DNA from 4 places in the Streptomyces diversicolor genome. Region 1 is predicted to be linked to each of the others. Evidence: riboswitches for the same ligand, from Rfam matches in the RefSeq annotation. Region 1 holds a riboswitch; each other region holds the start of a gene.
What was found. A riboswitch is a leader RNA that binds a small molecule or an ion and turns the genes downstream of it on or off. The one in region 1 is predicted to bind cobalamin.
Positions count from the first base shown of each region.

Region 2: linked by a shared signal. The riboswitch ahead of AC27LF_RS26535 ((2Fe-2S) ferredoxin domain-containing protein) and the one ahead of metE (5-methyltetrahydropteroyltriglutamate--homocysteine S-methyltransferase) in region 1 are both predicted to bind cobalamin.
Region 3: linked by a shared signal. The riboswitch ahead of AC27LF_RS08555 (ABC transporter substrate-binding protein) and the one ahead of metE (5-methyltetrahydropteroyltriglutamate--homocysteine S-methyltransferase) in region 1 are both predicted to bind cobalamin.
Region 4: linked by a shared signal. The riboswitch ahead of AC27LF_RS32205 (ribonucleoside-diphosphate reductase subunit alpha) and the one ahead of metE (5-methyltetrahydropteroyltriglutamate--homocysteine S-methyltransferase) in region 1 are both predicted to bind cobalamin.

Region 1 is NZ_BAAJXA010000019.1:117,876-123,624, forward strand. Features, by position in the region: gene AC27LF_RS23290 (sensor histidine kinase) at 1-1,143, shown strand, start outside; gene AC27LF_RS23295 (response regulator) at 1,140-1,814, shown strand; cobalamin riboswitch at 1,993-2,184, shown strand; gene metE (5-methyltetrahydropteroyltriglutamate--homocysteine S-methyltransferase) at 2,356-4,674, shown strand; gene AC27LF_RS23305 (superoxide dismutase) at 4,927-5,568, opposite strand; gene AC27LF_RS23310 (serine peptidase) at 5,684-5,749, opposite strand, start outside.
Region 2 is NZ_BAAJXA010000023.1:152,821-158,569, forward strand. Features, by position in the region: gene AC27LF_RS26515 ((2Fe-2S)-binding protein) at 1-592, opposite strand, end outside; gene AC27LF_RS26520 (ABC transporter ATP-binding protein) at 589-1,431, opposite strand; gene AC27LF_RS26525 (FecCD family ABC transporter permease) at 1,428-2,459, opposite strand; gene AC27LF_RS26530 (ABC transporter substrate-binding protein) at 2,579-3,568, opposite strand; gene AC27LF_RS26535 ((2Fe-2S) ferredoxin domain-containing protein) at 3,626-4,045, opposite strand; cobalamin riboswitch at 4,084-4,273, opposite strand; gene AC27LF_RS26540 (hypothetical protein) at 4,443-4,574, opposite strand; gene AC27LF_RS26545 (FCD domain-containing protein) at 5,122-5,445, opposite strand; gene AC27LF_RS26550 (TetR/AcrR family transcriptional regulator) at 5,749-5,749, opposite strand, start outside.
Region 3 is NZ_BAAJXA010000006.1:32,994-38,742, forward strand. Features, by position in the region: gene nhaA (Na+/H+ antiporter NhaA) at 1-1,362, opposite strand, end outside; gene AC27LF_RS08545 (hypothetical protein) at 1,845-2,072, shown strand; gene AC27LF_RS08550 (hypothetical protein) at 2,069-2,347, shown strand; cobalamin riboswitch at 2,472-2,685, shown strand; gene AC27LF_RS08555 (ABC transporter substrate-binding protein) at 2,741-3,823, shown strand; gene AC27LF_RS08560 (FecCD family ABC transporter permease) at 3,820-4,833, shown strand; gene AC27LF_RS08565 (ABC transporter ATP-binding protein) at 4,830-5,708, shown strand.
Region 4 is NZ_BAAJXA010000033.1:68,738-74,486, forward strand. Features, by position in the region: gene AC27LF_RS32205 (ribonucleoside-diphosphate reductase subunit alpha) at 1-1,662, opposite strand, end outside; cobalamin riboswitch at 1,786-1,957, opposite strand; gene mctP (monocarboxylate uptake permease MctP) at 2,106-3,734, opposite strand; gene AC27LF_RS32215 (DUF3311 domain-containing protein) at 3,731-3,994, opposite strand; gene AC27LF_RS32220 (GntR family transcriptional regulator) at 4,551-5,315, opposite strand; gene AC27LF_RS32225 (extracellular solute-binding protein) at 5,727-5,749, shown strand, end outside.

The DNA of each region.
Region 1 (5,749 bases):
GTGATGTTCTGCCTGCCTGACCTGCTGGGCGAGGGCTCCGGGGACGGGGACGAGCCGCGGCGGCTGTTGTTCGCGCATCCGCCCACGGCGGCCGTGCTGGCGTTGCAGGCCGGGCTGGTGCTGCCGCTGCTGTGGCGGCGGCGCAGGCCCGCGGCGGCCTTCGGCGTGATCACGGCGGTGTTCGCGGTGCAGTGGTCGCTGAACGTCGCGCTGCGCGCCGATGTCGCCCTGTTCATCGCGGTGTACAGCCTGGCCCTGCACGGGCGGCCCCGGCACCTGCCGTGGGCCTGCGGGGTGATGGCGGCGGCGATGGCGCTGGTCGCGGTACGGGCGTCGGTCGCGGTGTCCGTCTGGGACGCGCTGTTCCTGCTGCTGAGCACGGCGACGGCCGCCGTGGCGCTCGGTCTGATGGTGCGGATCCGGCGGGCCCAGCTGGCCGGGCTGCGGGACCGGGCGGCCCGGCTTGAGGTCGAGCGCGACCAGCGCAGCCGGCTCGCGACGGCGACCGAGCGGGCGCGGGTGGCCCGGGAGATGCACGACATCGTCGGCCACAACCTGTCCGTCATCATCACCCTCGCCGACGCGGGCGCCTACGCCGGTGACCGGGAGCCGCAGCGCGGCACGGAGGCGCTGCGGCTCATCGGCGACACCGGCCGGCAGGCCCTCGGGGAGCTGCGGCGGGTGCTCGGCGTGCTGCGGGAGGCGGACGGTTCCGCGCACCGGCCCGAGCTGAGCCCGCAGCCGGGCATCGCGGACATCGAAGCGCTGTGCGCGGGGGTGCGGGGCGCCGGTCTCGACGTCGTCTACCGCACGTCGGGCGATGTGGACGCGCTGGACGGCGGGGTCCAGCTGACGGTCTACCGCATCGTGCAGGAAGCCCTCACGAACACCCTCAAGCACGCCGGGTCCGAGGCCCGGGTGAGACTGGCGGTCGTGGTCGAGGACGACCGGCTGCGCATCCGGGTCGAGGACAGCGGCCCGGCCGTGCGGCCAGGGCGGCCGAACGAGGAGGGACACGGTCTGGTGGGCATGCGCGAACGGGCCGCGCTCTACGACGGAAGCGTCAGCGCGGGGCCGACCGCCGACGGCGGCTGGCGGGTGGAGGCCACCCTCGCCCTCACACCCCGCGGCGGCGCCCGATGACCACCGTACTGATCGTGGACGACCAACCACTCCAGCGCTACGGCTTCCGTATGCTTCTCGATTCCATCCCTGAGACGGACGTGCTGGGCGAGGCCGCTCACGGCGCGGAAGCCGTTCGCATGGCCGCGGAACTGCGGCCGGACGTCGTGCTCATGGACGTACGCATGCCCGGCATGGACGGTATCGAGGCCACCCGCCGCATCGTGGCCGCCGGCGACCGCTCGCGGGTCCTGGTGCTGACCACGTTCGACCTCGACGAGTATGTGCACGCCGCGCTGCGCGCGGGCGCCAGCGGCTTCCTGCTCAAGGACGCGCGGCCCGATGAACTCCTCGCCGGGATCCGGGCGGTGGCGGCGGGCGACGCGATCATCGCCCCCGCCCTCACCCGCCGTCTCCTGGACGAGTTCACCCGTCACCCTCCGGCGTACGGCGCGGGCGGCCCGGGGGCCGCGGACCCGAGGCTCGACTCCCTGACCGGCCGCGAGCGGGAGATCCTGGTCGCCATCGGCAGGGGCTGGACCAACGGAGAGATCGCCGCGCACTTCGTCGTGGCCGAGTCCACCGTCAAGACCCATGTCGGCCGCGTCCTCGCCAAGATCGGCGCCCGCGACCGCGTGCAGGCGGTGATCTTCGCGTACGACCACGGATTGGCCCGCCCGAACGCGGACTGAACACCCACCGCTCGGCCGGCCGGTGCCGGCAGGCGCCCATCCGCCGTATGCGCGGGCGCAGTTGACCGGGTGGCCCATCGGTGCGGTCGCGCCCGCGTCCGGGATTGCGCCGCACCGTCCGGATGCTGGAAGTCATGTCCTGCTCCGGGGCGGCGGCACGTAGGCTGGCCGGTGCAGCTGGTTCGCCCTGTCCGCCAGGCAGGCGCGTCGCAAGAGGGAACCCGGTGGGAATCCGGGACTGCCCCGCAGCGGTGAGCGGGAACGACCGCCGTCATACGCACTGGGCCCGGACGTGACGGGCCTGGGAAGCGACGGCCAGTAGGTGTCTCGTACGACAACGAGGCGTGCCCGCGAGTCCGAAGACCTGCCACTGCCCGCGCGCGGACCGCCGTGCGCGGAGATCCCGTTGACCCCGAGGGCGGGTCGGTGCGCATGTCGGTCGGGCACGGACGTCGTGGCTCGTCCGTGCTGTCCATCCCTTCGCGCTCTCGCTCGGTGTCTTCGGGGTCGCTCTCGTCCAGAGCTCGCGAAGGAGAGTTTCGTGACAGCGACATCCACGGCCCCGGCGGTGCGGGCCACCGTCCACGGCTACCCCCGTCAGGGCCCGGACCGGGAACTGAAGAAGGCGATCGAGGGCTACTGGGAGGGCCGCGTCACCGCGGACGCCCTCCGCGGGACAGCCGCGGGCATCCGCCGCGCCAACTGGCGGCAGCTGGCCGGCGCCGGTCTCCATGAAGTCCCGACCGGTGACTTCTCGTACTACGACCATGTCCTGGACACCACCGTCATGGTGGGCGCGATCCCCGAGCGGCATCGCGCCGCGGTCGAGGCGGACGGGCTCGCCGGGTACTTCGCGATGGCGCGCGGCACGCAGGACGTGGCGCCGCTGGAGATGACCAAGTGGTTCGACACCAACTACCACTATCTGGTCCCGGAGTTGGGCCCGGAGACCGTGTTCGAAGCCCATGCGGGCAAGCAGGTCGGGGAACTTCGCGAAGCCCTCGCTCTCGGTCTCCGCGCTCGTCCGGTGCTGCTCGGTCCCCTCACCTATCTGCTGCTCGCCAAGCCCGCCCCCGGTGTCCCGGCCGGCTTCGCGCCGCTCACGCTCCTCGACCGGCTGCTGCCGGTGTACGCACGGGTTCTCGCCGAGCTGCGCGCGGCTGGCGCCGAGTGGGTGCAGTTGGACGAACCCGCCCTGGTGCAGGACCGCACCCCGGCCGAGCTGAACGCGGCCGCCCGCGCCTACCGCGACCTGGGCCTGCGCGGTGACCGTCCCAAGCTCCTGGTCGCGTCGTACTTCGACCGGCTCGGCGAGGCCCTGCCCGTGCTCGCCAAGGCGCCCGTGGACGGACTCGCCCTGGACTTCACCGGTCCAGCGGCGGCGAACCTCGACGGCCTCGCGGCGGCCGGGGGCCTGCCGGGCAAGCGGCTCGTGGCGGGCATCGTCGACGGCCGCAATGTGTGGATCAACGACCTGGGCAGGTCACTGTCCACCCTGGGCACGCTCCTCGGCCTCGCCGACCGCATGGACGTGGCCGCCTCCTGCTCCCTGCTGCACGTACCGCTGGACGCCGCCGCCGAACGGGACATCGATCCGCAGATCGCCCGCTGGCTGGCCTTCGCCCGGCAGAAGACCGCCGAACTCGTCACCCTCGCCCGCGGCCTGGCCCACGGCCCCGGCACCATCGCCGCCGAACTGGCCGCCAACCGCGCCGGCCTCGCCTTGCGCGCGGCCTCCCCGCTCACAAGGGATCCGGCCGTACGGGCCCGCACGGCCGCCGTCACCGCGGCCGACGCCCGCCGCAGCGAGCCGTACGCCGAACGTGTCGCCGCCCAACGGGCCCATCTCAGGCTGCCGTTGCTGCCGACCACGACGATCGGCTCCTTCCCGCAGACCGGCGAGCAGCGCGCCGCGCGCGCGGCCCTGCGGGCGGGGAAGATCGGCACGGCGGCCTACGAGCAGCGCATCGAGGCCGAGATCCGGGAGGTGATCGCGTTCCAGGAGAAGACCGGCATCGACGTCCTGGTGCACGGCGAGCCGGAACGCAACGACATGGTCCAGTACTTCGCGGAACAGCTCAGCGGGTATCTGGCGACACGGCACGGCTGGGTCCAGTCGTACGGCACCCGCTATGTGCGCCCGCCGATCCTGGCCGGCGACGTCTCGCGGCCCGAGCCGATGACGGTGCGCTGGACGACGTACGCCCAGTCGCTCACCGCACGCCCGGTCAAGGGCATGCTCACCGGTCCCGTCACCATGCTCGCCTGGTCCTTCGTGCGCGACGACCAGCCCCTGTCCGAGACCGCCCGGCAGGTCGCCCTGGCCCTGCGCGACGAGGTCGACGACCTGGAGGCGGCGGGCACTTCGGTGATCCAGGTGGACGAGCCCGCGCTGCGGGAGACGCTGCCGCTGCGTGCCGCCGACCGCCCGGACTATCTGGCCTGGGCCACGGAGGCGTTCCGCCTGGCGACCGCCGGAGTGCGGCCGGCCACCCAGATCCATACGCACATGTGCTACGCCGAGTTCGGCGATGTCGTCCAGGCCATCGATGACCTCGACGCCGATGTCATCAGCCTGGAGGCGGCCCGCTCCCGCATGCAGGTCGCCCGGGAACTGGCGGCGCACGGCTATCCGCGCGAGGCCGGACCGGGCGTGTACGACATCCACTCCCCGCGGGTGCCGAGCACGCGGGAGGCGGCCGATCTGCTGCGCACCGGCCTGCGGGCCATCCCGGTGGAACGCCTGTGGGTCAACCCCGACTGCGGTCTGAAGACCCGCGGCTGGCCGGAGGTCCGGGCCTCCTTGGAGAACCTGGTCGCCGCGGCCCGGGAGGTGCGCGCGGAACTGTCCTCGGACTGACCGTCGGACGGCGGACGGCGGACGGCGGTCGGCGGACGGCGGTCGGCGGACGGCGGACCGCCGGGTCCGTGGCGGAAGGGGAAAGCTCCCGCGGGCATTCGCCTCGCGGGAGCTTTCCGTCGGGGTGTGCCCGCCGGTCGGGCGGGCGCGGGTGTGGTGTGGCCGGTCGCGCGGTTCCCCGCGCCCCTTGGGGGTGAGCGGTGAGAAGGCGGTCACGAGCAGGGCGTCCGTGCGGCGGACGCGGTTACGGCGTCACGGTGCGAGCAGCAGGCCGTTGCCGCGTTCCTTGGCGGCGGCGTAACGACTGGCCACGTCCTGCCAGTTGACGACCTTCCACATGGCCTCGATGAAGTCGACCTTCTGGTTCTTGTACTGGAGATAGAAGGCGTGCTCCCAGGCGTCGAAGACCAGGACGGGGGTGGCGCCCTGGCCGACGTTGCCCTGGTGGTCGTAGACCTGCTCGACGATCAGCCGGTCGCTCAGCGGCTCGTAGGCGAGGACGCCCCAGCCGGAGCCCTGCGTCGTGGCGGACGCCTTGGACAGCTGGGCCTTGAAGTTCTGGAACGAGCCGAACGACTGGGCGATGGCGTCCGCGAGTTCGCCGACGCCGTCCTTCTCCAGCGGTTCGCCGCCGCCGTCGCCGGTCATGTTGTGCCAGTAGATGGAGTGCAGGATGTGCCCGGAGAGATGGAAGGCCAGGTTCTTCTCCAGGCCGTTGATCGAGCCCCACGACTCCTTGTCCCGGGCCTCGGCGAGCTGTTCCAGGGTGTCGTTGGCGCCCTTCACATAGGCGGCGTGGTGCTTGTCGTGGTGCAGCTCGATGATCTCGGGGCTGATGACCGGAGCGAGCGCCGCGTAGTCGTACGGAAGCTCCGGGAGCGTGTAGACCGGCATGTCCAACGTCCTCCGTGATAATTGCGAACGATGTGCAACTGCACGCTAGCAGCAAGAAGTGCGCGGGGCGATCAGGCGTGGGACCTAGGACTCGGTGCCGTGTCGGTCGGCGCGGTCAGGGCCTCAGGTACGGGGCCAGCGTGGCGGCCGTGGCCTTGCCGGACAGGTAGTTCTTGGCATG
Region 2 (5,749 bases), on a different contig from region 1:
CGGTGCCGGCCAGGCGTCCGGTGGTGAGCAGGTCGGCGGTGAGCTCGGTGAGGGGGCCGCGCAGGTCCGGCCGTGCCGTCAGGAGCACCTGGGCCGTCCCGGCCAGTGCGGAGGCAGCGTTTCCGTCCAGGAGACGGGGGGAGATCTTGACGCGGAGCCCGGCGGCCAGCGGTCCCAGGTGCTGCTCGACCACCAACTCGTACAGCGCCTCGGTGAGATGCGGGATCCGATCGGCGTACCAGCCGGTGGGGGTGGGCAGCCGCAGGACGGGACCATCGTCAGCGCGGTGCAGCCCCGCCAGGTCGGGGACGATGCCGTGCAGGAGTGTGCAGGCCAGGACCGGGGACCACAGGCGTGCGGCGTGTCCGAGCTGGGCTATGGAGACGCCGATGCGCCTCTCGCGGGTGTCGTACCGGTCGGCGATCGCCTCCGCGAGGTCGGCGAAGCCCCGGGCGTAGGCGTCGGTGACCGGATGCCAGCCCTGGTCCGGTCCGCCTACGGCCAGGGTGAAGAATCCTCCGAGCCCCGCCACATCGTCCAGCGCGGCGGCGACAGCCCCGGCAGGCGCACGAGCGGGTGCGGATGCGGTCATGCCGGCGTGACCCCCTGACGCTGTCCGGGCCGGTCACTGGTCAGGTCCTCGCCGGTGAGCAGTGTCACCTGGGGCAGGCCGGTGCGGGGATGCTCGGTGACGTCCGCCTCGACGCGGTAGACGTCAGCGAGCAGGGCGGGGGTGAGGACGTCCCGTGGTGCGCCGTGGGCGACCACACGTCCGGCCTGCATCACGCAGAGGCGGTCGCAGAACGAAGCGGCGAGGTTGAGGTCGTGCAACGCGACCACGGCGGTGACTCCGAGGCGGCGGACGAGCCGCAGCGCGTCGAGCTGGTGGCGCAGATCGAGGTGGTTGGTGGGCTCGTCCAGCACCATCGTCCCGGCCCGCTGGGCGAGTGCGCGGGCGATCAGGACGCGCTGCTTCTCCCCGCCCGACAGCCGGTCGAAGGGTGCGTCGGCCAGGTCGGCGGCATCCAGTTCCGTCAGGGCCGCCGTGACGATGGCGCGGTCGTCGGCGTCGTCGCCCGCGAAGGGGCGCTTGTGCGGGGTACGGCCCATGGCCACCACCTCGTACACGGTGAGCTCGAAGTCCCCGGCGTGCTCCTGCAGGACGGCCGCCAGGTGCCGTGCCAGGCGCTTGCCGGGCATCCGCCAGACGTCCGTCCCGTCCAGCAGCACGCGGCCCGACGTGGGGCGCAGTGCCCGGTAGACGGTACGCAGCAGGGTGGACTTGCCGGCGCCGTTCGGGCCGACGAGCCCGACCACCTCTCCCGCGGACACCGTCAAGGAGACCTGGTCCACCAGCGGCCTGCCGTCGACGAGCACCGACACGTCGTCGATGTCCAGGGCCCCGGGTGCCGTTTGCGGCCGTCCGGTCATCGTGCCCTCCTGCGCATCAGCCAGAGGAAGAACGGGCCGCCGACCAGGGCGGTGAGGATGCCGACGGGGATCTCCTCGGGGCTCATGAGGGTGCGCGCGGCCAGATCGGCGGCGATCAGGAAGGCCGCGCCGAGCAGGGCTGCGGCAGGCAGTGCACGGCGGTGGTCGGCCCCGACCAGGAGCCGTACGACGTGCGGCAGGATCAGGCCGACGAAGCCGATCTGTCCGCTGACCGCGACGATCGTGCCGATCATCAGCGCGACCAGTATGAACAGCGCAGCACGGAAGCGGTGGACGTCCAGGCCGAGGGCGGCTGCGGCCTCTTCCCCTGCGAGCAGCAGGTTCAGCGGACGGGTCACGCCGAGCAGGACGGCCGTGCCGAGCAGGACAGCCGCAGCCGGGATCCACACCATCGTCCAGGTGGTGCCCGCCAGCCCGCCCAGCATCCAGCGCATCGCCGACTGAGTCTTGTGGGGGTCGTTGGAGGTGACCACGAGGAAACTCGCCACCGCCGACAGCACCTCGGCCATCGCCACGCCCGCCAGGACCAGCCGCACGGTGGTCATCCGTCCGCCGGAGCGGGCCAGGAAGTACACCGCGACCAGGGCCGCCAGAGCACCGCAGAACGCCGCCAGCGGCAGCGAGAAGGCTCCGAACAGCGTCACGTTGAAGACGAGGACCAGCACCGCGCCGACGCTCGCGCCCGACGACACCCCCAGCAGCATCGGATCGGCGAGCGGATTGCGGACCAGGGCCTGCAACGCCATCCCCGCCACCGACAGTCCGGCTCCCACCACCGCGCACAGCAGTACCCGGGGCAGCCGGACATCGGCGACGATCGTCTCCCGCACGGGGGGCCACGTCGCATCGGCCAGGGCGGGGTGCAGGTGGTGGAGCAGAATGCCCCACACCTCTGTGGCCGGGATCGTGACCGAACCGGCCGCGATCCCGAACGTCGCCGCCACCGCCACCAGGGCGGCGAGCCCGGCCAGCACCAGGGCGTAGGGAAGCCTGCGGCCTCCGGTCACGGCCTGCGCGGCCCCGGCCCCGGGGGAGCTCTTGCCGACCGCCTCTACAGGAGCCGGCACCCCGCCCGCCTTCCCCGTGACAGCGTCTCGGCCGGCGGCGGCCGGCTCTGTCACGCCGGTCACCGGAAGCGGTCCGGGTGGAGCTGACGGGCCAGCGACGAGACGGCCGCGGGTACCCGTACGCCCACGACGGTGGAGGACAGCGGCAGCACCGCGAACCGCTGGTTCCTGATGGCGGGCACGTCCTTCAGCGCCGGGTTCGCGAGCAGGAACTCCTTCTTCTGCGCCACAGTCTGGTCGCCGTAGTCGTAGATGACGATGGCCTCGGGCGCCCGCTCGGCCACCTGCTCGAACGACACGTCACCGAACGGTTTGTCGAGGTCGGCGAAGAGGTTGACCCCTCCGGCCCGCTCGATCATGTCGTTGCCGATGCCCGCGCCGCCCGCGGTGAAGGCGGTCTTGTCGCCGCTGTCGTAGACGAACAGCTTCACCGGCTCGACGCCGTCGAGTTGCTCGTCCACCTCCTCCAGGGTGGTGTGCAGCCGCTCGATCTGCCGCTCGGCCCGCTCGGGGACGCCGAAGACCTTGGCGACCTCGCGGATCTCCCGGTCCATCAGGGTCATCGTCACCGGCCCGGACGGGCACTCCTCGATGTTGAGGCGGGTGTTGATGCCGGCCTTGGTGAAGGCGTCACGGGAGCGGCCCTCCTTCTCGTCGAAGGTGGAGGCCCAGCCGCCGTAGACGAAGTCGGGCTCGGCGGCCAGCAGCGTCTCGTACGACGGATACTCCTTCGACAGCACCTTCACCTTGTCGTAGGCGGCCCGGTACTCGGGGAGGATCTCGTCATCGAGGTAGCCCGTGCCGACCATCGACTTCTCCAGCCCGAGCGCCAGCATCACCTCGGTAGCGTGCTGGTTCAGTGACACCGCGCGCCGCGGCGGGTGCTGAAACGTCGTCTTCACTCCGCAGTTGGACACGGTGACCGGGAAGCCCTTCGCGGCGGGCCTTTCGGCGCCACCGGCGTTGTCCTGGGCGTTTGTGCCGCAACCGGAGATCAGCAGAGCTGTGGTCATGGCCAGCAGGGGGGACAGCGGACGTCTGCCCGTCATGGAAAGGTTCCTCTCGCAAGGGTGGTATGGAGGGGTCGGTGCGCAGGCCGCGCGGGCTCAGGTGGCCGCGCGGCGCCGAGGCGGGGTGAAGGCGTAGAGGTCGAGGATCTCGGGCCGGGCAGCGATCCCGGGGCCGCCCGCCCGCACCCAGGCGGCGATGTCCTCGGTCGCGGCCGGGTCGTTGACCAGGCCCAGCCAGACCGGCCGTGCCCCGGCGGCCCGTCCGGCGACGGAGGGCTGCACGACGATCACGTTGGCCTGATCGCACACGTCCAGGCAGGCGGAGACGCGTACGGGAGCGGCCTCGCGCAGGCGCGCGGTCTGCGCCGTGTGATCGACCCCGGTCACTTTGGGACTGCCGCAGCAGCAGTCCTGGCACACGACGACCCGGCACGGCACCGGATCGACCGCTCCTGTGCCGACCGGTCCTGTGCCCACCGGGCTCTCGTGCGCTCCCTCGGCCGGCCTCACGGGCATGCCGAACCACCCTCCTCCGGGGAAATCCGCCCCGGGTTCGTCGAGGAGGCGACCGCGTGAGTCTCCTGGCTCTCGGGTCGAAGCTCGTCCCGGCCTTCCCACCCGCCTTCGGGAGGTGGCCTGTTCGGGATCCGCTCGCCGATCACAGTGGCGGGACCGCGCCGGATTCACACCGGCTTCCTCGTTCCGCCGTCGCCTTGTCGCCGAGCATCATCGCATCTGGGACACGGCGCGTCATCAGGGCCCCAACCCGAGGGTGGTGACGCCGCCTCCTGCCCGGCAAACGAAGCCGACGCGCCTTCCGCAGCCGTTTCCGGGCACCGCCGCGCCGCTGCTGGTTCGGCGTCGAGGCGGCTGAGGACGGGATACCGCTCATTCTGGCTGGGAGGGCTGTCGGCTACTCGGCTTCCTGCGGTTTCCGGTTGAGCAACCCGCCGTAGGCCGGGCAGCGGTCGAGCAGGGCCTGGTGCGGTCCCATGTCGACGATCCGGCCGCCTTCGAGGAGGACGACGGTGTCGGCGGTGCTCAAGTTGGAGGGGCGGTGGGCGACGATCAGGGTGGTATGTCCGATGGGGGTGGCGCGCAGGGCGCGGTCGGCTTCGGCCTCGCTCTCGGCGTCGAGGTCGGAGACGGCCTCGACGAGGACGAGGCGGCGGATGAGGAAGAAGCGCCTCGAAACTCCGCTAAGTACACCCGGGACACGAGGGCAGGGACCACTGACAGCACCGCTCGATCACAAGATCAGCGACTGAGCCGAATTACGTGATCGTTCACACGTGAGGGTGCTTGACCGGGACCACCCGCCGGAACAGCATCCATGGTTCGTCCGGCACCAATCGCCCAACCAAGTCCGCCATGCTCCATCAACGACCCATCAGCGCCAAAGGAAACGGTGCCTATAGAGGCACGGTGTCAGCTACTGGCATCGGATCATCACTCCGGTAGGTGCTCCGGCGTCGCGGGAACCACGGCCGATACTGGCTGTAGCCCCGACGGCAGAGGTCTGGGGAATCGGAAGGATCGTCGCCCCCGGCCGCGGTGAGTACCCGTGCGCTCATCCGCCGGGGCGTTGTGCGTCAGTGTTCGATGCCCAGTCGCTCGATCGCCGTGGTCATGTGTGCGCGCAGGATCTCCTGGGCCGCTGCTGCGTCTCCACGTGCGATCGCGTCGACGATGGGCGTGTGCGAGGCCACCGACGTGGCCACGTCGCGGCGTTCGCCGGCCGCGCTCATGATCACCACGCCCATCGGTCCCTCAAGCTGCCGCCAGGTCTTGACGAGAACCGAGTTGCCGGAGAGCTGGCACAACATCAGGTGGAAACCGAGATCGGCCTCGACCTTCGCCGCCAGACCCGCTCCTGACCCGAACGCGTCGTGGAGCTTTGTCAGGGCCTTGCGCAGGGTTTCGGCCGCGTGCTGTCGGCGCGGGTTCGCCGGCGAGTATCCATCCCCACGTCGTCAGCGAGATCCGGTAGATGCGCGCGGAGGACTTCGCGATGCCCGCGCCGATGAGGTACCGCTCGACCGCCGCGGTGTACGACGAGGGCGGGGCGGACAGGGGTACGACCCGGGCGCGCGGCAGCCAGAGCGCGCCCTCACTCACGGACTCGGTCACCGTTTCGATCGTCATGTCAGTCCCGCCCTTCCGGCTCTGCCACAGTAAATCCGGCATTGACCGCGACAGGTCGTGGGCTGGTGCGGATGT
Region 3 (5,749 bases), on a different contig from region 1:
CACATGGTCGCGCGCCGTGTCGACGGGATCGCTCAGATCGACGATCGGCTGCCCCTCGCCCAGCAGCGCCCGGGTCCGCCGGCGCGCGGGCAGCAGGGCGACGGCCCGCGTCAGCACCCAGGAGATCAGACAGGACAGCACCACGGCCGCCAGAATGCCTGCCTTCGCCTGTTCGAGGCGCTGCCCGTGGAAGGCGAGCGTGGCGATCAGCAGCGCCACCGTGAAACCCACCCCGGCGAGGCTGCCGCCCACGGCGACCGCGCCCCAGCCCACCGCCGGGCGCAGCCGGCCCCGGCTCACTCGCGCCGCCAGCCAGGTGGCGCCCAGGATGCCGGCCGGCTTGCCGAGGACGTAGCCGCACACGATGCCCAGCGTGACGGGTGAGGTGAACGCCGCCGCGATCCGGTCAGCGCTGATCGTCAGGCCCGCGTTGGCCAGCGCGAACAGCGGCACGATGACATGGCTCGTCCACGGGTGGATCATCCGCTGCAGCCGCTCGTTGGGCGAGAGGGCGGAGGCCAGACCCCGGCGCAGGGTGCGTTCCAGCTCCGGTGTCGGCTGCTCCCGAAAGCCCCGGAACAGCCGGGTGACCCGCTCCAGGGCGTGCCGCTCGGCCGGATGCGCGTACGTCAGCAGCCCCATGACCAGGCCGCTGACCACCGGGTCCACCCCCGACCGCAGCAGCGCGCCCCACAGGGCCACCCCCAGGACCGCGTACACGCCGGTGATCCGGACCCCCGCCGCGCGCAGCGCGAGAAGCAGGGCGAGGACGCCGAGCGCGACGCCCAGCGCGGAGAGGCGGACCGCGCCGCTGTAGGCGAGGGCGATGACGACCAGCGCCACGAGGTCGTCGGTGACCGCGACGGTGAGCAGGAAGACCCGCAGACCGCCCGGCAGCCGGGAACCGAGCACGGCGAGCATGCCGAGGGCGAAGGCCGTGTCGGTGGACATGGCGGCGCCCCAGCCCTGCGCCGAGTCAAGTCCGGCGTTGAAGCCGAGGTAGATCGCGACCGGGACGAGCATGCCGCTGACCCCGGCGACCACCGACAGCACGACGCGGCGCCGCTCGCGCAGTTCCCCCACGTCGACCTCGCGGCGGGCCTCAAGACCCACGACGAAGAAGAACAGCGTCATCAGACCGCTGTTCACCCACTCGCGCAGCTCCAGCGAGACACCGGCCGAACCGATCGTCAGCGACATGTCCGTCCGCCACCATGACGCATAGCCGCCGGGGGAGACGTTGGTCCAGACAAGGGCCACGATCACCGCGCCGAGCAGCACGGCGGCGCTGCCGGTCTCGGTCCGCAGGAAGGTGCGCAGCGGGCTGCGCGGACCCGCGCCGCACGCGGTCTGTCCGGTCATGGACACGGCCCCGGACGGTGCGGGACCGGTCGGCTCTGGCGGCACGTCGTGCTCCCGCATCCCGATCAGTCGACGAAGACCCCGGCCGGGTCGATGGGCGGGAGTCGGCCGGGCGGGGACGGCCGTCCTCCTGGACGGGTACGCGGCACCGGGGGCCGGGGGCGGAGCCGGATGCGTCGCGTGCGTGCCAGTTTACTGAGGGGGCCGACGCGGGGCCGGGGACCGACCGCGGCCTTCTCCCCGCGAGTGGGCAGAATTTGCGTCGCTGTGCAAATATGGAGGGGTGCCGGAAGCCCGGAGGACCGGGTGCCCGCCGACCGAGGAGGAGGTGAGCGACATGGATCGCAGCAGCAGTAGTACGGGCCACGCGAGGCCCCGCATCCCCATGTCCCCCCGCTCCTCGGGCACCCGGTAGCCCCCCGCCCCGCACGGCGGCTGCCATGCCCTCGACCTGCCCCGCCGCGACGGAAGGGGAGGTACCCATGGCCACCCCGACCACCTTCGGCCTCACTCTCCACCGTGCCGCCTCCTGTGTGGCGCCCGGCGACGGCTTGCCCGGCGCCGTGGCCGCCCGTGTCCATCGCAGTGGTGAGCCCGCCCGCCGGCTGGAACGGCTCGTCGCGCGGCTCTTCCCGGAGCCCGGCGTGCGGGATGCGTACCGGCGCCCGGACCGCGGCCCGCTCGGCACGGCACGGGAGGTGACGGCATGACCGACCTCGACACCCAGAGCGCACGCCGCACCGTCCGCCGCGCCGCCCGGCGCCTGGCGGAGGACGCACCCAAGCTCGTCGTCGGCTCCGCGGACGCGTACCGGACCGGCCTCGCCACCCGCGCCGCCGACCTGCGCCGGGCCGTGCTCGCCGCCTGGCTCACCGGCGTGCCCGAGCACGTCATAGCCGCCGACGGCGGACTGTCCCCGGCCGTCGTGCACGAGTGGATCTGCGCCGGGACCCCGCCCGTGGACCCGGAGGACGGAACGGGGTGAGGCACGACGTCCCACCCGGGCCGGAGCGCCGGTGTCGGGGGGCGGCCCGGCACGCCGATGCCGGCGTGGCCGATGCGGGCGCCCGGCCCGGGGACGGGGCCCGGTCCGGGCGGCCGGGCGATCTTGGTAGCCTGGCCGGGCCAGTCGTGCCACATCCGAGGCCAGGGAATCCGGTGCGAATCCGGAACTGACGCGCAGCGGTGAGGGGGACGGGCAGGGCACACCAAGCCACTGGGAGGGGTTCGGGCCGGCCGCGAGGCCGGTGCGGGGCCGTACCGGGAAGGCGCCCCGTCCGGACGAACCCGAGTCCGAAGACCTGCTGGCACCTCCGCGCCCCGTGCGCGGAGGACGTCCGTAGGCCAGGCTCCGCGTACGAGCCCCGACACCCGAGGCATGCCCGTGCTCCGTTCCCCGTTTTCCCCGTTTTCTGCGTTTTCTGCGTTTTCTGCCACGTGCCGTCCCGCCGTGCTGTTGCTCGCCCCGGCGCTGCTGCTGACCGGGTGCGCAGGCCCCGGCGGAAACGCCCCCGACTCCGGCCGCTCCGCCGCCGGTTACCCCCGCACCATCGACAACTGCGGCCACCCGGTCACCCTGACGTCGGCCCCCGAACACGCCGTCTCCCTCAACCAGGGCAGCACCGAGATCCTGCTCTCCCTCGGTCTCGGGGACCGTCTCGCCGGCACCGCCACCTGGACCGACCCGGTGATGAAGGGCCTGGAGAAGGCCAACGCGTCCGTGCCCCGGCTCGCCGAGAACAACCCCTCCTTCGAGAAGGTGCTCGACGCCGGACCCGACTTCGTCACCGCGTCGTTCGTCTCCACCCTCGGCCAGGGCGGCGTCGCCACCCGCGAGCAGTTCGAGAAGCTGGGCGTGCCCACATACGTCTCCCCCTCCGACTGCGCCGCCGGAAAGGACAACGACAGCGGCGGCGACGGCTCCCGCAGCGCCCCGCTCACCCTCGACACCGTGTACGGCGAGATACGCGACCTGGCCCGCGCGTTCGGCGTCGACGAACGCGGAGACCGGCTCGTCGCACGCCTGAAGGAGCGGGTGCGGGCGGCCACCGACGGCCTCGACGCCTCCGGTGTCTCGCTCATGTACTGGTTCGCCAACTCCCAGTCGCCCTACCTGGCCGGCTGCTGCGGCGCCCCCGGCGCCATCACCCGGGCCGTCGGCGCCTCGAACGTGTTCTCCGACACCCACGACGAGTGGCCCCAGATCAACTGGGAGACCGTCGCCGACCGCGACCCGGACGCCATCGTCCTCGGCGATCTGACCCGCAGGTCCCAGACGGCCGAGAGCGCCAAGGCCAAGATCCGCTTCCTGGAGAGCGACCCCGCCACCCGCAACCTCACCGCCGTCAGGAAGAAGCGGTACATCCTGCTCAGCGGACAGGCCATGAACCCGTCCATCCGCACGGTCGAGGGGATCGAACGGGTCGCCGCCGGACTGCGTGACCTCGGGCTCGCCAAGTGAACCTCCGCGCCTCGCTGTTGACCGCCGGCGGGCTGCTGGCGGTGACCGCGTCGGTGGCGTTCGCCGTGACCATCGGCCCCGCCGACATCTCCACGGCCGACGTCTGGGCCTGCGTCGCCGCACATCTCGGCTTCGGAGACAGCCAGTTGGCGCCGCTGCGGGACGGCATCGTATGGAACCTGCGCATGCCCCGCACCCTGCTGGCCGCCCTGTGCGGCGCGGGCCTCGCGGTATGCGGGGCGGTCATGCAGTCCCTGCTGCGCAATCCGCTCGCCGACCCGTTCGTGCTCGGGGTGTCCTCCGGGGCGTCCACCGGCGCCGTCGCCGTGGTCGTGCTCGGGGTCGGCGGGGGAGCGGTGTCCCTGTCGGCGGGCGCGTTCGCCGGCGCCCTGCTGTCCTTCGGGCTCGTCCTCGTGCTCGGCCACACCCTCGGCGGCGCCCCCGACCGGGTGGTGCTCTCCGGCGTGGCGGCCATGCAACTGTTCTCCGCGCTCACCTCGTTCACCGTTCTGACGTCGGCGGACGCGGAGACCACCCGAGGCGTGCTGTTCTGGCTGCTCGGCTCGCTGACCGGCGCCGGCTGGGGCGAGGTGCTGCTGTGCGCCGTCGTGCTCGCCGCCGTTCTCGTGGTCTGCCTCGGGCACGCCCGCACCCTGGACGCGTTCGCGTTCGGTGAGGACGCAGCGGCGGCGCTCGGTGTGCGTGTCGCCCGCACCCGGCTGGTCCTGCTGTGCGCGACGGCGCTGCTGACCGCGACACTCGTCAGCTGCACCGGGGCGATCGGCTTCGTCGGCCTGGTGCTGCCGCACGCGGCCCGCGCGCTCACCGGTTCCGGCCACGCCCGGCTGCTGCCGGTCACCGCACTGGCCGGCGCCGTCTTCCTGGTGTGGGCGGACACCGTCGCCCGTACCGTCATCGATCCCCAGGAGGTGCCGGTGGGCGTGGTGACATCGCTGATCGGCGTACCGGCGTTCGTGGCCATCCTGTACCGCGGACGGAGGCGGACATGACCGGCCCGGACCCCACGCCCGACGGGGGCCTCACGGCCGACGGGGGCCTCGCGCCCGACGGGGGCCTCGCGCCCGACCGGGATGCCCCGCCCGGTCTGCGCGCGGAACGCGTCACGCGCCGCATCGACGGTCGGATCATCGTCGACGGCGTCACCCTCGCCCCCCGGCCCGGGCAGACGATCGGACTCCTCGGCCCCAACGGCAGCGGCAAGTCGACCCTGCTCAGACTGCTCGCCGGAGTGCTCGCGCCCACCGCGGGCGTCGTCACCCTGGACGGCCGCCCGCTGGCCCGGGTCGGCCGCCGGGCCACCGCGCGGCGCATCGCCACCGTCGAACAGCACGCGCACACCCAGACCGAGCTGACCGTCCGGGACGTCGTCGCGCTGGGCCGCATCCCGCACCGGCGGGCCTGGGCCGCGGCCGGCGCCGACGACGCGCGCGCGGTCGCCGACGCGCTGGCCCGCACCGGGCTGACCGAGCGGGCCGGCCAGTTCTGGCACACGCTGTCCGGCGGCGAGCGCCAGCGCGCGCAGATCGCCCGCGCCCTCGCCCAGCAACCCCGCGAACTGCTGCTGGACGAACCCACCAACCACCTCGACATCCAGCATCAGTTGGACCTGCTCGACCTCGTCGCCGGCCTGCCGGTCACCACCGTGATCGCGCTGCACGACCTGAACCTCGCCGCGATGTACTGCGACCGGCTGCTCGTCCTGCGAGACGGCCGGGCGGTCGCGGAAGGCACCCCCTCCACGGTCCTCACGCCCGCCCTCATCGAGCGGGTCTACGGCGTCCGTGCCGAGGTCACCCAGCACCCCGGCCACCCGGTGATCCGCTTCCTGCGCCGGCCGACCCGCGGTGCGGACGGGCCCGCCTGACCGGATACGGCACCGATGGCGGCGTGGCCTGGATCACCTGG
Region 4 (5,749 bases), on a different contig from region 1:
GCGCTCGGCGATCCGGGTGGACAGGGCCCGCGCCTCGGGGGAGTCGAAGGGCAGGCGCAGCTTGAAGAAGACGTCCTGGAGGCCCATCACGCCGAGGCCCACCGGCCGCCACCTGGCGTTGGAGCGGCCCGCCTGCTCGGTCGGATAGAAGTTGATGTCGACGACCCGGTCCAGGAAGGTCACGGCGGTGCGGACCGTCTCGTCCAGCCGCTCCCAGTCGATGCCCCCGCCGCTCACGAACGCGCCGAGGTTGACCGAGCCCAGGTTGCAGACCGCGGTCTCGCCGTCGTCGGTGACCTCCAGGATCTCCGTGCAGAGGTTGGAGGAGTGCACGACACGGCCCGGCTCGGCCGTCTGGTTGGCGGTGCGGTTGGCCGCGTCCTTGAAGGTCATCCAGCCGTTGCCGGTCTGCGCGAGGGTGCGCATCATACGGCCGTAGAGGTCACGGGCCGGGATGGTCTTCTTCGCGAGCCCGGCCGCCTCCGCCGCGCGGTAGGCGGCGTCGAACTCCGCGCCCCACAGGTCGACCAGCTCCGGCACGTCCGACGGGGAGAACAGTGACCACTGCTCGTCGGCGTCGACCCGGCGCATGAACTCGTCCGGGATCCAGTGGGCGAGGTTGAGGTTGTGCGTACGGCGGGCGTCCTCACCGGTGTTGTCGCGCAGCTCCAGGAACTCCTCGATGCCCGAGTGCCAGGTCTCCAGGTAGACCGCCGCGGCCCCCTTGCGCCGGCCGCCCTGGTTCACGGCGGCCACGGAGGCGTCGAGGGTCTTCAGGAAGGGCACGATGCCGTTGGAGTGCCCGTTGGTGCCGCGGATCAGCGAACCGCGGGAGCGGATGCGGGAGTAGGCGATGCCGATGCCGCCGGCGTGCTTGGAGAGGCGGGCGACCTGGTGGTAGCGGTCGTAGATGGAGTCCAGCTCGTCCTTGGGGGAGTCGAGGAGATAGCAGGACGACATCTGCGGGTGGCGGGTGCCGGAGTTGAAGAGCGTGGGGGAGGAGGGCAGATAGTCGAGGCGGCTCATCAGCCGGTAGAGCGCGGCGACCTCGTCCACGGCGTGCGTGGGGTCTGCCCCGGAGAGGGCGTCGGCATCACCGTCGGCGAGGCCGGCGGCCACGCGCAGCATGAAGTGCTGGGGCGTCTCGATGACCTGGCGGGTCAGGGGGTGCCGGAGCAGATAGCGGCTGTGCAGCGTGCGCAGCCCGAAGTAGCCGAACCGGTCGTCCGCCGCGGTGTCGATCAGCGCGTCCAGCCGCTCGGCGTGCCGCCGCACGAAGGCGGCGGTGCGGTCGGCGATGAGCCCTTCCCGGTGCCCCACGGCGACCGACCCGGTGAACGAGGTGACGCCCTGTGCGGCGGCCTCGGCGCGGATGGACAGGGTCAGCAGCCGGGCGGCCAGCCGGGAGTAGGCGGGGTCCTCCGAGATCAGGCCGGCGGCCGCCTCGGTGGCCAGTTCCCGAAGCTCCGCGGTGGCAGCGGCGTCGGACCGCGCGGACCGGCCGCGCAGCGCGGCGGCGGCGACCCGGCCGGGGTCGGCGTCGGGGAGGTCGGCGGTCAGCTCGGTCAGGGTCCGCAGCAGCGCGGCACCGGGGCCGTCGGTCTCCACCGGGGCCGCGGTCGCCTGGGCGGCTGAAGCCGGGTCGGCTGGCGCGATGGTCACGTGGGGCTCTCCCTCGCTCGGCACGGGGCCTTGCAGAGGGCAGGGGGCAGCACACGAGCGCGCACGGCGTCGCGTCCACCGGCCCATTCCACGAGGCCCGGACGTCAGAGCACCCGGGCCGGACGGCCGGGTGCGCCGTCGGCAGGTCCTCGGACTGAAGCCTGCATGCGGGTATGCGGGCATACGCGCATGAGTACACCGTTGCGGGACAGTTCCGGATTCGCACCGGATTCCCCTGCGGCGACAGCGAGCATGAGCATACATCTAGTGCCGGGCCGTGGTGGCACCCCCAGATGTTGTGTCGTACGTCAACGGGCCGCCGTTGCCGGGTTCGGCATCGGCGGCCCGTCGCAGGGCGGCGCGGTTGCTCCCGCGGGCGCCCACACGCCCGCGCGGGGCGTGCTGTCAGCGCCACAGCGCCCGTGCGGGGCGTGTTCGTGTTGTCAGTGCCCGGCGCCCGCCGTGGCGGGCGGAAGCTCCACCTGGACGCCGGCGTCGCCCGCGTCGGCCGTGTAGTCCTGCGGGCTCGTCTCGTCCACGCCCTCGGGAGCCTTCACGGCCTTCAGGACGAAGGTCAGGACGACGGTGACGAGGACGTTGAGCACGAACGCCGTCATGCCGATGTAGCCGATCTCACCGATCCCGGGGATCTCCTTGGCCGAGCCGCCGAAGTGCTTCTGCGTCGGCGAGGCCACCTCGTACGCGGCGACCGTGCCGTACACCATGCCGACCGCCCAGCCCGCGAGCAGCGCCCAGCGGTGGAACCAGCGGGTGAACAGGCCGCCGACCAGGGCCGGGAAGGTCTGCAGGATCCAGATGCCGCCCAGCAGTTGGAAGTTGATGGCGACCGTCTTGTCCATGGTCAGCACGAAGACCAGCGCGCCCACCTTCACCAGCAGCGACACGATCTTGGAGACCCGGGTCTCCTGATGGGCCGTCGCGTGCGGATTGATGAAGTCCTTGTAGATGTTGCGGGTGAACAGGTTCGCGGCCGCGATGGACATGATGGCCGCGGGCACCAGGGCGCCGATGCCGATCGCCGCGAACGCCACCCCCGCGAACCAGTCGGGGAACATGTCCTCGAACAGCTGGGGGATGGCCAGTTGGCCGTTGGAGACCTTGACCCCGGCCGCGATCGCCATGAAGCCGAGCAGCCCGAGCAGGCCGAGCATCAGGGAGTACAGCGGCAGGATCGTGGTGTTGCGGCGGATCACCTCACGGCTGCGCGAGGACAGCGTCGCGGTGATCGAGTGCGGATACATGAACAGCGCGAGCGCGGAGCCGAGGGCCAGCGTGGCGTACGTCCACTGGCCCGCCTCCGGCGGGGCGAGCGCCCCGCGCGGCGCGCCCGTGGCCGGATTGGTCTGGGCGAAGGCGTCGCCGGCCTTGGCGAAGATGTCGTCGAACCCGCCCAGCTTGATCGGGATGTAGATGATCGCCACGGCGATCACGATGTAGATCAGTGTGTCCTTGACGAACGCGATCAGCGCGGGTGCCCTCAGACCGGAGGAGTAGGTGTACGCGGCCAGCACGCCGAAGGCGAGCAGCAGCGGCAGGTCCTTGACGAACCAGTTGGTGTTCTCGCCGCCGCCCACGCCCATCACGTCGAGGACCGCCTGGATGCCGACCAGTTGGAGCGCGATGTAGGGCATCGTGGCGAGGATGCCGGTCAGCGCCACCGCCAGCGACAGCCCCTTGGAGCCGAACCGGCCGCGCACGAAGTCCGAGGTCGTCACGTAGCCGTGCCGGTGCGAGACCGACCACAGGCGGGGCAGGAAGGTGAAGATCAGCGGATAGACGAGGATCGTGTAGGGCACGGCGAAGAATCCGGACGCGCCGGCCGCGTAGATCGCCGCCGGTACGGCGACGAAGGTGTAGGCCGTATACAGGTCGCCGCCGAGCAGGAACCAGGTGATCCAGGTGCCGAACGACCGGCCGCCCAGGCCCCATTCGTCGAGGCTGTGCTCGTTCTCGGCCTTGCGCCAGCGGGCGGCCAGGAAGCCCATGACCGTGACGGCCAGGAAGAAGAAGACGAAGACGCCGAGCGCGACGCCGTTGACGCCGTCGTTCATCGCGCGTCACCTCCGCCCTGGGTCCGGCGGGCGCGCTGGTCACGCTGCCACAGCTTGTAGGCGATCATGGTCAGCGCGGTGGAGAGCAGCACCCACAGCATCTGGTACCAGTAGAAGAACGGGATCCCGATGAACGTGGGGTCGACCTTGGCGTAGGAGCCGACCCAGAGCATCGCCACGAACGGTGCGACGAGACACAGGGCGATCACCACCCGTACCGGTGTGACCACCGGTGGTTTCACTTCGGACGTGTCTGGCATGTCTGGGCTCCGTCCCCTCACCAATGACCTGTTGTAACGCGCAGGCAATGTAGGTGACGGTGCCGATGAAGCGGAAGTACCCATCCGTATTTCGGTCGCAAACGGCGCTCTCGGCGCCCGCGCACGCCCTGGCGGGGGTCCGGTTCCTGGCGGTCCGTGCGCATCCGCTCGAATTCCCGGCGGGGCGGCGCCGCCTCGGTACGCCGCTTCCGGATGTGCGCGACAGGGCGTTCGCGGGCCGGCTCGCCCGCCAACTACCGTACAGACAGGGCGGTCCGGGCGGCCTGTGCGGTCCGCCGGCCGCATGCCGTGACGTCTCCCGTCGCGGCCCGTGCGGGGATCGGCCCGTTTGGGGCGGTGATCTCCGGGGTGGCGCGGGGCGCCTCGCCCGGCGCGCCCGTCGCCGGGCGGCGGAGGTGCCGCATGCACACCCGCAACGCGTCCGGGACGGCGATCGCGACCTGCTGGGCCGGACGAGCCGGGCCGGAGGGGCCGAACCGGAAGAGCTGGGCCGGACGAGCCGGGCCGGACGAGTCGGGTCGAAGGGCCGGGCCGGCTATTCCTGCGGGCGCTTCAGCCGTGCGACGAACTTGTAGCGGTCCCCGCGGTAGACCGACCGCACCCACTCCACCGGGTTGCCGTCCTCGTCCCGCGAGTGCCGGGAGAGCATCAGCATCGGCAGGCCCACGTCCGTGCCGAGCAGGCCCGCCTCGCGCGGGGTGGCCAGCGAGGTCTCGATGGTCTCCTCGGCCTCGGCGAGACGGACGTCGTACACCTCGGCGAGGGCGGTGTACAGGGACGTGTACTTGACGAGGCTGCGGCGCAGCGCCGGGAAGCGCTTGGCGGACAGATGCGTGGTCTCGATGGCCATCGGCTCGCCGTTGGCCATGCGCAGCCGTTCGATGCGCAGCACCCGGCCGCCGGCCGTGATGTCGAGCAGTTCCGCGAGCCGGTCGTCCGCGGTGATGTACCCGATGTCCAGCAGCTGCGAGGTCGGCTCCAAGCCCTGGGCGCGCATGTCCTCGGTGTAGGAGGTGAGTTGCAGCGCCTGGGAGACCTTCGGTTTGGCGACGAAGGTGCCCTTGCCCTGGATCCGTTCCAGCCGGCCCTCGACCACCAGCTCCTGCAGGGCCTGGCGGACGGTGGTGCGCGAGGTGTCGAACTCGGCGGCGAGCGTGCGCTCCGGCGGAACCGGGGTGCCCGGCGGGAGCGTCTCCGTCATGTCGAGCAGGTGTTTCTTCAGGCGGTAGTACTTGGGCACACGCGCGGTACGGACGGTCGTCCCACCCTCGTTCTCCGCACTGCTGACGTCGGTGCTCATGTTCTGCCTTCCCGGCTCCTGGTGCCGAAAGCGACCGACATCCCATCGGCCACGGGTCACATCGTGGCACGGCTTCGTGTGACGGGAGGCCACCCGAACGGTCCGTGATCTCCTCTGTATACCGTCGCGACCCCCGTTGGTCTAGTCCATAGGGCCCCTTCGGGAGGCCCCGACGCGGCCGAAGTGGTCCGTCCGATCTGTCGCTTGCGGAATGAAAGGTCTCTGCATATCTCGGTCGCATCACGGACGCCCGGAGCCTGCGTGAACGCCTTGACAGCTCTATTGGTCTGGGCCAAGCTCCCCGTACTGGTCTACACCATTGGTCCAGGTCCCGGCCCCATGGGCGGTACACAGCGCTGACGCGCGCCGCGGGGAGGCAGGGGGGTTTGTGGCATCCCTGAGGAGGGTGGCGTGAAGCGCAGGCTGATAGCCGC